DNA from 4 places in the Aliiroseovarius sp. xm-d-517 genome. Region 2 is predicted to be linked to each of the others. Evidence: riboswitches for the same ligand, from Rfam matches in the RefSeq annotation. Region 2 holds a riboswitch; each other region holds the start of a gene.

Region 1 (2,197 bases), 1.1 Mb from region 2:
GGAACTGAGAATGACCTCCATTGCATACTTGAGAGTAATAGTAGTCGGCATTGTAAACCTGCGGAGCTTCCTTTGCGATCTCATCTGCGGTGTAGGCACCTCGATTGCGGGCGGCGTTTACCCAGCTGACCACTGATCCAACGAGGGCATAGTCCTTTGCATCTTGGGCAACCACAGAGGCAGGAACAAAAATATCGTGTCTGCGGTGGAAGAATTTAGAAAAATAGCGAAACATCTGATTGCTATCCTAAATGAAGTGATGAATTAGAAAATTAAGATGAAATGCTAACGTGCAAGACGTGTTGATGGTAGAAATAAACTGACGCTGCCGCGAAGAAATCGGGGATATTTGGGAACCAATACCCCCTTTGGCATAACACACGCCCGCAATGCGTATTTGATCTGAGGCATGAAGTGGCGCCAAAAGACGCCACTTCAACAGTTTGCGTGCATTCCGGGCAAAGCCAGAGCGTCAGGTTTCTGGTGAGGCGTCACAGGTGGCCTGTGCGAAATCCCCTGAATACCCGCCGTCTTCAAGCCTGTGCTGGGTCTGCCTGATCTGCTCCAGAAGCGCGACCGCGTCGGGATCTTCCGACCCCTGCCCGAAACGCTCGAAATTCACCAGCTCCTCCAGCGGCAGACGCGGACGCCAGCCCGCGGATTGCAGCTCGGGCCGGTCAAAGAAATGTGACACATAGCCAAGGCACAGATAGGCCACGGGGACCACGCGGTCGGGAATATTGAGCACCTCACGCAGGCGGGTGTGGTCCAGAATACTGACCCAGCCAAGCCCCAGCCCTTCGGCGCGCGCTGCCAGCCACAGGTTCTGCACCGCGCAGACGCTGCTATAGACATCCATAACCGGTTCATGGGTGCGCCCGATCACCACAGGCCCGGCGCGGTCCTTGTCGCAGGTGATGCAGATATTGACCGGGCTTTCCAGGATCCCTTCCAGTTTCAACCAGCGATAGGTGTCGCGGTTGGCGCCTTCGAACATCTCTGCCGCTTCCCCATGGGCGGTTTCGAACAAATCATGGACCTTGCGCTTGGTGTCGTCCTCACGGATCACGACAAAATTCCAAGGCTGCATGAACCCCACCGAAGGCGCGTAATGCGCGGCCATCAGCACGCGGGTCAGCACGTCATCCGGGATCGGATCGGGGCGGAACTGTCCGCGCACATCGCGCCGGGTAAAGATGGTCTTGTAAAGCGCCTCGCGCTCTGCCGTGTCAAAACAATTGTCAAAAGATGTTTGTGGGTTGGCCATATCCATATCATTCCCCTTGATGGATGCCCTTGCCCCGTTGTCCACACGGCGCAGTATGATTTTCAGGCCGGTCTTCTGACTCAGGTTCCTCCCGACCGCGTCCTTCCCAGAGCAAGCTCCAGTGGATCGTTGCGGCCAGTCCCCTTTACAGCGTTGGGCACGTGGCAGGGTTGCACTGCCTTCCCGATTCTCCGCTTCAGTCGCCAACCCCTTGCGCGGTCGGCCGCATCAGCAGCACCTGAAAATGATGTGTGCCGGGGCCACCCCGGCGGGTCAGTTGTAGGAAGCCCGCGCTCCGCAGGCAATCCGTTTTTCGACCAGATGTGCCGCGAAAACGCCGTGGCGGCGGATCACTCCTCGACCAGACCACTGACATAAAGCGCAACCGCGTTGATCTCCAGCTCGGTCAGGTTCTTGGCCACCGAATGCATGATCGCGCTGTCATTTGTGCGCGAGCGATCCTCAAACGCCATCAGCTGTTCCACCACGTAATGGCGGTGCTGGCCGGCCAGCCGTGGCAGGGAGGCATCGCCTGCTGCAAATTCCCCGTGGCAATCGGCGCAGGGCGGGATTTTGGTATACTCATTGCCCTCGTGATAGATGTAATAGCCCACCGCCTCCAGCGCCTGTTTCGACGAGCGCACCCGGTGTTTGAGCGGCGGCTGCGCCGAGTAATATTGCGCCAGTGCCGTGATCTGCGCATCTGACAGGTTTTCGGCCATGCCGTTCATGATGTCGCTTTCCCGCGTGCCGTCGCGGAAATTGCGCAGCTGTTTCTCGATATAGTCGCGGTTCTGCGCGGCGAGGCGCGGATACATCCGGCTCGACGCCTCACCCTCTGCACCATGGCAATGCGAACAGACATCATTGCGCAGCTCGGTGATATCCGTGGTGTCCTCGGCCCAGAGTGGCGATGTGGCGAGCGTGAAC
Region 2 (2,197 bases):
GAGGGGAACGTCGATGCTCACGCCGAAAGGGCCTCTTCGATGGCAGCGCGGTCAAGGCCGGACTGGCCGATCACCACAAGGCGGGTTTCGCGCCTGCCCGCCCCGAACGGCTGATCAAAATAGGTGTCAACGCGGGGCCCGACCGCCTGCAATGTCAGGCGCATCGGCTTGCCTTCCACGGCAGCAAAGCCCTTCAGTCGCAGGATGTTGTTCGACCGGATCACATCGGCGACCTTCTCGGCAAAGGCCTTGGGATCCGCCACTTCGCCACGGGTCACGACAAAGCTTTCGAACGCATCATGGTCATGGTCGTGGTGATGATGGTGATCATCATGGTGGTGGTCATCCTCGTGATCATGATCATGATCGTGGTCGTGATGATGATGGCCTTTCTCGTGCAGCGACAGGCGGGCGTCCATGTCATCTTCGGCCCCCATACCCTGCCCCAGCAGCACCTCAACCGGCAACGCCCCCATGATCGAGCGCACAACCTGCACCCCATCGCGGCTTTCGGCGGCCAGTTTGCCAACCAGCGCGTCAGCCTCGGCATCCCCCAGCAGGTCGGACTTGTTCACGACGATCATGTCGGCGCAGGTCACCTGATCCTTGAACAGCTCTGACAACGGCGTCTCGTGATCCAGGTTGTCATCCATCTTGCGCTGCGCTTCGACCGCATCAAGGTTGGATGCAAACTGCCCGTCCGACACCGCCTTGCCATCCACAACGGTCACAACACCGTCCACCGTCACGCGGGTAGAGATTTCCGGCCACTGGAACGCGCGCACCAGGGGTTGGGGCAGGGCCAGCCCCGAAGTTTCGATCACGATGTGGTCCGGCGGGGTTTCACGGTCCAACAGTTTCTCCAGCGTCGGGATGAAATCTTCGGCCACCGTGCAGCAGATGCACCCGTTCGACAGCTCCATGATATCGTCTTCGGTGCAGGTCTCGTCTCCGCACCCCTTGAGGATGTCGCCATCGACGCCCAGATCACCAAACTCGTTGATAATCAGCGCAATGCGTTTGCCACCCGCATTGTCGAGCATATGGCGGATCAGGGTGGTTTTCCCTGCGCCCAGGAAACCGGTCACAACAGTGGCGGGAATTTTGGTCAGCATCTTTTGTCTCTACTCTGTTGCCCGTCCTCCCCGACGGGACATGAAAAGTCGCATATGGCAGGTCTCCTGGCTTGCGGATCTCGGCATGGCGTCACCTTCCCAGCGTTCCCACCAGTGGCATATCAACGCCTGCGCTCCGCCTACAGTCGCGGGGGCGGCTGTCGATTTGGACCCCGACTTGGGTCGCCCGCACGACATTCCCTCTTCTCCCCGGAACATCGGTATGCGCCGGGAAACCATATCCGCCCGTTCTGCCGTGCAAGAGCAGTTTTCGTCAAGAAGGATTGCGACCGCAGCGGGACTGCAAACGGCAGAAAGGGGGCGCGCCCGGACAAAGGAAAACCAATATCTTGTGGATAACTCTCCCTTCCCGACCAGATTTTGGCCCGTTTTAGGTGGGACCCGTTGACAGACCCCCGCCGCACACGAACACTCACTTCACCCGAGAATCAATTTGAGGCAGGCCGCTTGCGGTTTTCAAAACTACGTCTGAACGGCTTTAAAAGCTTTGTTGACCCGACCGATCTGGTGATTGCGGACGGGCTGACCGGCGTGGTGGGGCCAAATGGCTGCGGCAAATCAAACCTGCTTGAGGCCCTGCGCTGGGTGATGGGGGAAAACCGCCCCACCGCGATGCGTGGCGGCGGGATGGAAGATGTGATCTTTGCCGGGGCTGCCACGCGGCCTGCGCGCAACTTCGCCGAGGTCTCACTGCAACTCGACAATTCCGAACGGCTTGCGCCCTCCGGGTTCAACGATAGTGACAATCTGGAAATCATCCGGCGCATCACCCGCGATGCCGGATCCGCCTACAAGGTCAACGGCAAGGATGTCCGTGCGCGGGACGTGCAGATGCTGTTTGCAGACGCCTCCACCGGCGCCCACTCACCTGCCCTGGTGCGGCAGGGGCAGATTTCCGAACTGATCAACGCCAAACCCAAGGCACGCCGCCGCATCCTGGAAGAGGCCGCCGGCATTTCAGGTCTCTACCAGCGCCGCCACGAAGCCGAGTTGAAGCTCAAGGGCACTGAAACAAACCTCGCCCGTGTCGAGGACGTGCTTGAACAGCTCGCCTCTCAGCT
Region 3 (2,197 bases), on a different contig from region 2:
CCCCGGTCAGCGCGAGGGAAATCGCCACGGCGATGGTGGTGGCCGCAATGGCCATGCCCCCGCCGATGCCGCCCCAGATCGCGCCCTGACGCGGCGAGCCCCGCGCCACAAGCGGCCGAAACGCCAGCCCGACCAGCACCGCAGGCAGCGCGATATTCACCGCATTCACCCCCAGTACGGTCAGACCGCCAAACCCAAAGAACACCGCCTGCAGCAACAGCCCGACAAACAGGGCCGGAAAGGCGGCCCAGCCCAGCACAAGCCCGGCCAGCCCGTTCAGGATCAAATGGACCGAACTGGGCCCGATCGGCACATGGATCAGCGAGGCCACAAAGAAGCTCGCCGATAACACACCCGCCGCGGGGATACGTTCAAGGGTGAGATCCTTCAGGCCCATGGCAAGCCCGCCAATGGCCAGGACCGCCCCGCCAATCACCACCGGGTTGGACAGGGCGCCATCTACGATATGCATCCTGCCCCCTCCCCTTTTTGACTGCGGAGTGCGCGTGTCATTTCAGATCCTCCGCCCGGATCCACAACACGGCATCCTGGCTCAGCTCCTTGCCTTCATGTTCCGTCTCGGGCCCGGTTCCAAGGGCCGCAAACCCCCAATAGCCAGCTTTCGGAATGCCGAAGGTAAAGACGCCATTGGCATCGGTCAGCGCAACGATGGACCCTCCGGCCATTGGCTGAACGGTGCTGCCGGAGGTCGCGAACCGCTCCAGATCCGGTTCGGCCGCCATATATTCGATTTCGATCTCGGCGCCGGCAACGGGCTTCCCTTCGGACAGGACCTGCCCCGAGAAGGTCGAGCCGGTGATCACGTTATACGGCTTGTTGAGCGGCAGGATCTCGGTCGGCAGACCCACCGGCTGATCCCAGTCGGTGGGCAGCGTGTTGCGGTTCAGAACAACCTTGGCGATCTGCTGGATATAGATGTCTTCGCTTTGCTCATAATAGGGGGCGGGCACCGTCACCACCACGTAATCGCCCGAGCGTTTGACCGGCACGCTGGCCCGGTAGGCGGCGGCCTCGTTCGAGGCCCCTTTGAAGGTCGCAGGCTCCAGACGATCCATCAGGTCGGTCTTTTCGCCATTATGCACCATGAAAAATTCCTGCGGCTGGCCCATATCCATGGCGTGCCCGTTCTCCATCGGGTGCCAGAAGATCAGCCCCATCGGCACGTCCCCCGGACGTTCGATCAACGCATCCTTGGTATAGTTCAGCTGGAAATGCGCAAAGGCCGTGACCGGCAGCAATGCGGGAAGGGAAATGGCCAGTGCTTTGGCCAGAAAGGTCGTTTTCATATCGTCCTCATTCGACAGTGCGGACACGTCTTTCGCGCGCCCTGCAAGCAGGAATGAACAACGGGGAGTTGGCACGGTGGGTCCGGTTTTCATTCTGGGACCGCCGGGCCAGACGCTCACCCCGGCGTCCGGTTGGAAATGGGCAAGGTCTCCCTGGCCCAGTGTCCGGCAGGTCTCCTGACTCGCGGGTCAAAGCTTGGCTGGCCTTCCCGAGGCGCCTTTCGGCGGCTTCCCAGTGGCATGTTCAGCGTCGCTCACCGCTCACAGTTGCGGGGGCAGTCACGGAATTGGCGCCTGTTGGCTACACCTCACCGTATTCCCTATTGCTACCGCGGAGCCTCTGCTCGCGCGGAACCGATCACAGGGTCTGAATGTCAGATCAAGGCCCCGGATGTCAAGGCGCAGCGCCGCTTTCCACAGGTCGCAATCCGGCGACAGTCGGTCGCGCATTTACGCAAGCCGCTGAATTCAAACGAATTCGGAAGGTGAAGAAAAGCGACCCCAAAGGCAACAGCGCAGATCCGCGGCGAATCATCTGGCTCAGGACACAGCCTCTGGACACGGCGATTGTCAGTGGCGCAGCATCCGCAGCGCCCCGAGGGCCACCAGAACCAGATAGGCCACACTGCACAGCAGGAGCGTCAACCAGATATAGGTTACAAAGGCCGCCCCGAACACGCCCACAGCGACCAGCACGTATTTCACATGCTCCCGATGTACCCGCGTGGTTTTGAACGACGGGGTCGGAATGCGGCTGATCAGCAGGAACGCCACCAGCATCAGGTACAGCACCGTGATCCCATCCGGCAGAGGGCCCGACTGCACAAACACCCGGTCCAGATAGATCGGCACCAAGGCCAGAAGCGCACCCGCAGGCGCGGGCACCCCCA
Region 4 (2,197 bases), 1.8 Mb from region 2:
TGGCGCGCCCATCCCGACTATCGTCACGAAGTCTGTTTCGACAACGCCACCCGCGCCAATCTCGGGGGGCTCACCCATGAAGAACGGGTGTTTCTCGGCCTGTCCCTGCTGCACCGCTATAAAAACAGCCGCCAGGGATCGCGATTTGAAAACCTGTTTGAAATACTCGGCGAAAAGGACCTGATCCGGGCCGAGGTTCTGGGCAAGGCCATGCGCTTTGGCGCCATGTTCGCGGTGGATGGGCCACAGGACAAGGCAGAGCTGAAATGGTATCCCAAGAAACGCGAGTTGCATTTGCACCTGGCCGCAGAGGCCCGTGATCTTTTCGGCGAGGTTGCCGAGAGCAGGTTTGACGCGCTCTGTGTGGCCCTTGACGCCACCTCAAACGTCAAAACTCTGCGCTGAGCCTTCACTTTTTCTTGCTGAAAATACCTCGGGGTGAGGCCGCCAGGCCGAGGGGCAGCGCCCCTGCCCCCGTTCTTGTCCCTGTTCATGCCCCTCCCCTCCTGCGCTTCTCGCTTGACACCGGCCCCGTCCTGCGTCACCCATTTCTCAGATGGTTCCCGGATCTTTCGACCAGAAAGCCCCGGATGAAAAGGGAATGTGGTGCGGTCGCAAATAGGCCAATTCCACAACTGCCCCCGCAACTGTAAGCGGCGAGCTGTTTTGAAAAACCACTGGGCACGCCCCGGGAAGGATCAGAACCGCCACGACCCGCAAGTCAGGAGACCTGCCATCTGATGAAACTCAACCCGGGCGGGGTGCCCCGGCAGGAGGATCGCAGGCGGCCAGAATGCCCCCTCTTCCCCCCGCCCCATCCCGCATCTTACGCGCGGAGGGCGTCATGTACCGGACACAGATGCAGACGGTGGGACAGACCACAACAACCACACCGACCCGGACGGGGCAGCAGCTTGTTCTCTGCACCCCCTGCCCCCATACCGGCCAGATTTGCACCGCAGGTCATGCCATGATGGTCCAGCTTCAACAGGCCATCACCGCCGCACGCGACAGTATCGAGGACGGGTTTGAAATCTCGGGCCATGCTGAAATGGGGGGCTGTGGCCGAACCTGCCTCGTGGCCTATCATGCCACCCGCAGCGAAACACATGTTTTCGGGGATGTGGAAGAAGGTGAGGACATCTCTGCCCTGCTCGAATACGCGCGCAACAATCACGAGGCATTGAACCGCGGCACGACACCGCTTTCCCCCAGCGGCCTGAAGCGCACCCCTGGTTGCGTCATGGCCATGCGCCGGGGGGCGGCCCTATCCTGACCGTCAGGCCAGGCCTTCGTGCGGGTCCTAAAGATCCGTTCCCCCGTCCGGCGCAGCAGCTTCGGGCGGGACAGGCGGCTGTGGCGATTTACGCCGCAAGATAATGTCACCATTGGGAAGCACTTCCGGCGGGTGATAGGCAGACAGATCCCCCATTTCCGCCATCAGATCCTGCCAGCCGTCCTGCAATTGCCTGGCCCAGTTTTCGGCCATGCCCTCGGCCAGCCCGTCACGCATCGGGGACATTTCCTGCGCCAGCCCGTCCAGCAGCATCTGCAAGCCGCGCGACATCATTTCCGCGCCGTCTTCCAGCTTTGGATCCCCCTCGGAGGACGACGGAGGAGACGGCTGGGGGGATTGGGGTTGGCCCGTTTCAGCCAGCCCCGGGGAGGACAAGGCAACAAGCCCTGCCAGCAAGGTGGGGTTCAGGATCTGTTTCATAGGGAAAATATGGGGCGCAGATATCGGTATTTCCAGTGCGCAAGCGTCAAAGATCAATATCCAGCGTGACCGGAAAGTGATCCGAGGCAGTCAACAGCGCCTCGCGCAGGGCCTCAGCCCGATAACAGAGCGGGTCGTCAAACGGGTGCCAGATGCGCCAGACCGGGTCAAACCCGCGCAGGTCCTCGGAAATCATGATATAGTCGAGAAGCGCCTGCAAATATCGTTTCTGGCTCGCAATATAAAACCGGGCAGAGCTGATGCGGGCTGCCGACGGGCGCGCCAAAAAGCGTGCGGCATGTGGGTCATACAGGCAGGGGCCATCGCCCTCGCCCATTACAATTTCCACCCCTGACCGGCCAAACAGCTTTTCATATTCATCAAGCCCCGGACCATCATTGAAATCCCCCAGCACAATCACCTGTTCCCCCGCTTCAAGAAGCTGGTCCACCCGTTGCCGGATCCAGATACATTGCGCCA

What was found. Region 2 has a riboswitch for cobalamin ahead of cobW (cobalamin biosynthesis protein CobW). Riboswitches for the same ligand answer to the same signal wherever they lie in the genome.
Region 1: another riboswitch for cobalamin. It lies ahead of bluB (5,6-dimethylbenzimidazole synthase); the one in region 2 lies ahead of cobW (cobalamin biosynthesis protein CobW).
Region 3: another riboswitch for cobalamin. It lies ahead of XMD517_RS15460 (DUF4198 domain-containing protein); the one in region 2 lies ahead of cobW (cobalamin biosynthesis protein CobW).
Region 4: another riboswitch for cobalamin. It lies ahead of XMD517_RS00120 (DUF1636 family protein); the one in region 2 lies ahead of cobW (cobalamin biosynthesis protein CobW).

Annotation. Positions count from the first base shown of each region.
Region 1 is NZ_WBXT01000001.1:2,924,533-2,926,729, forward strand. It holds gene XMD517_RS13960 (DUF4375 domain-containing protein) at 1-235, opposite strand, end outside; gene bluB (5,6-dimethylbenzimidazole synthase) at 473-1,267, opposite strand; cobalamin riboswitch at 1,315-1,519, opposite strand; gene XMD517_RS13970 (cytochrome c) at 1,618-2,197, opposite strand, start outside.
Region 2 is NZ_WBXT01000001.1:1,810,242-1,812,438, forward strand. It holds gene XMD517_RS08800 (GNAT family N-acetyltransferase) at 1-21, opposite strand, end outside; gene cobW (cobalamin biosynthesis protein CobW) at 18-1,115, opposite strand; cobalamin riboswitch at 1,154-1,371, opposite strand; gene smc (chromosome segregation protein SMC) at 1,584-2,197, shown strand, end outside.
Region 3 is NZ_WBXT01000002.1:69,489-71,685, forward strand. It holds gene cbiM (cobalt transporter CbiM) at 1-472, opposite strand, end outside; gene XMD517_RS15460 (DUF4198 domain-containing protein) at 510-1,307, opposite strand; cobalamin riboswitch at 1,457-1,681, opposite strand; gene pssA (CDP-diacylglycerol--serine O-phosphatidyltransferase) at 1,878-2,197, opposite strand, start outside.
Region 4 is NZ_WBXT01000001.1:22,380-24,576, reverse strand. It holds gene XMD517_RS00125 (Ppx/GppA family phosphatase) at 1-405, shown strand, start outside; cobalamin riboswitch at 541-753, shown strand; gene XMD517_RS00120 (DUF1636 family protein) at 845-1,276, shown strand; gene XMD517_RS00115 (hypothetical protein) at 1,304-1,717, opposite strand; gene XMD517_RS00110 (endonuclease/exonuclease/phosphatase family protein) at 1,764-2,197, opposite strand, start outside.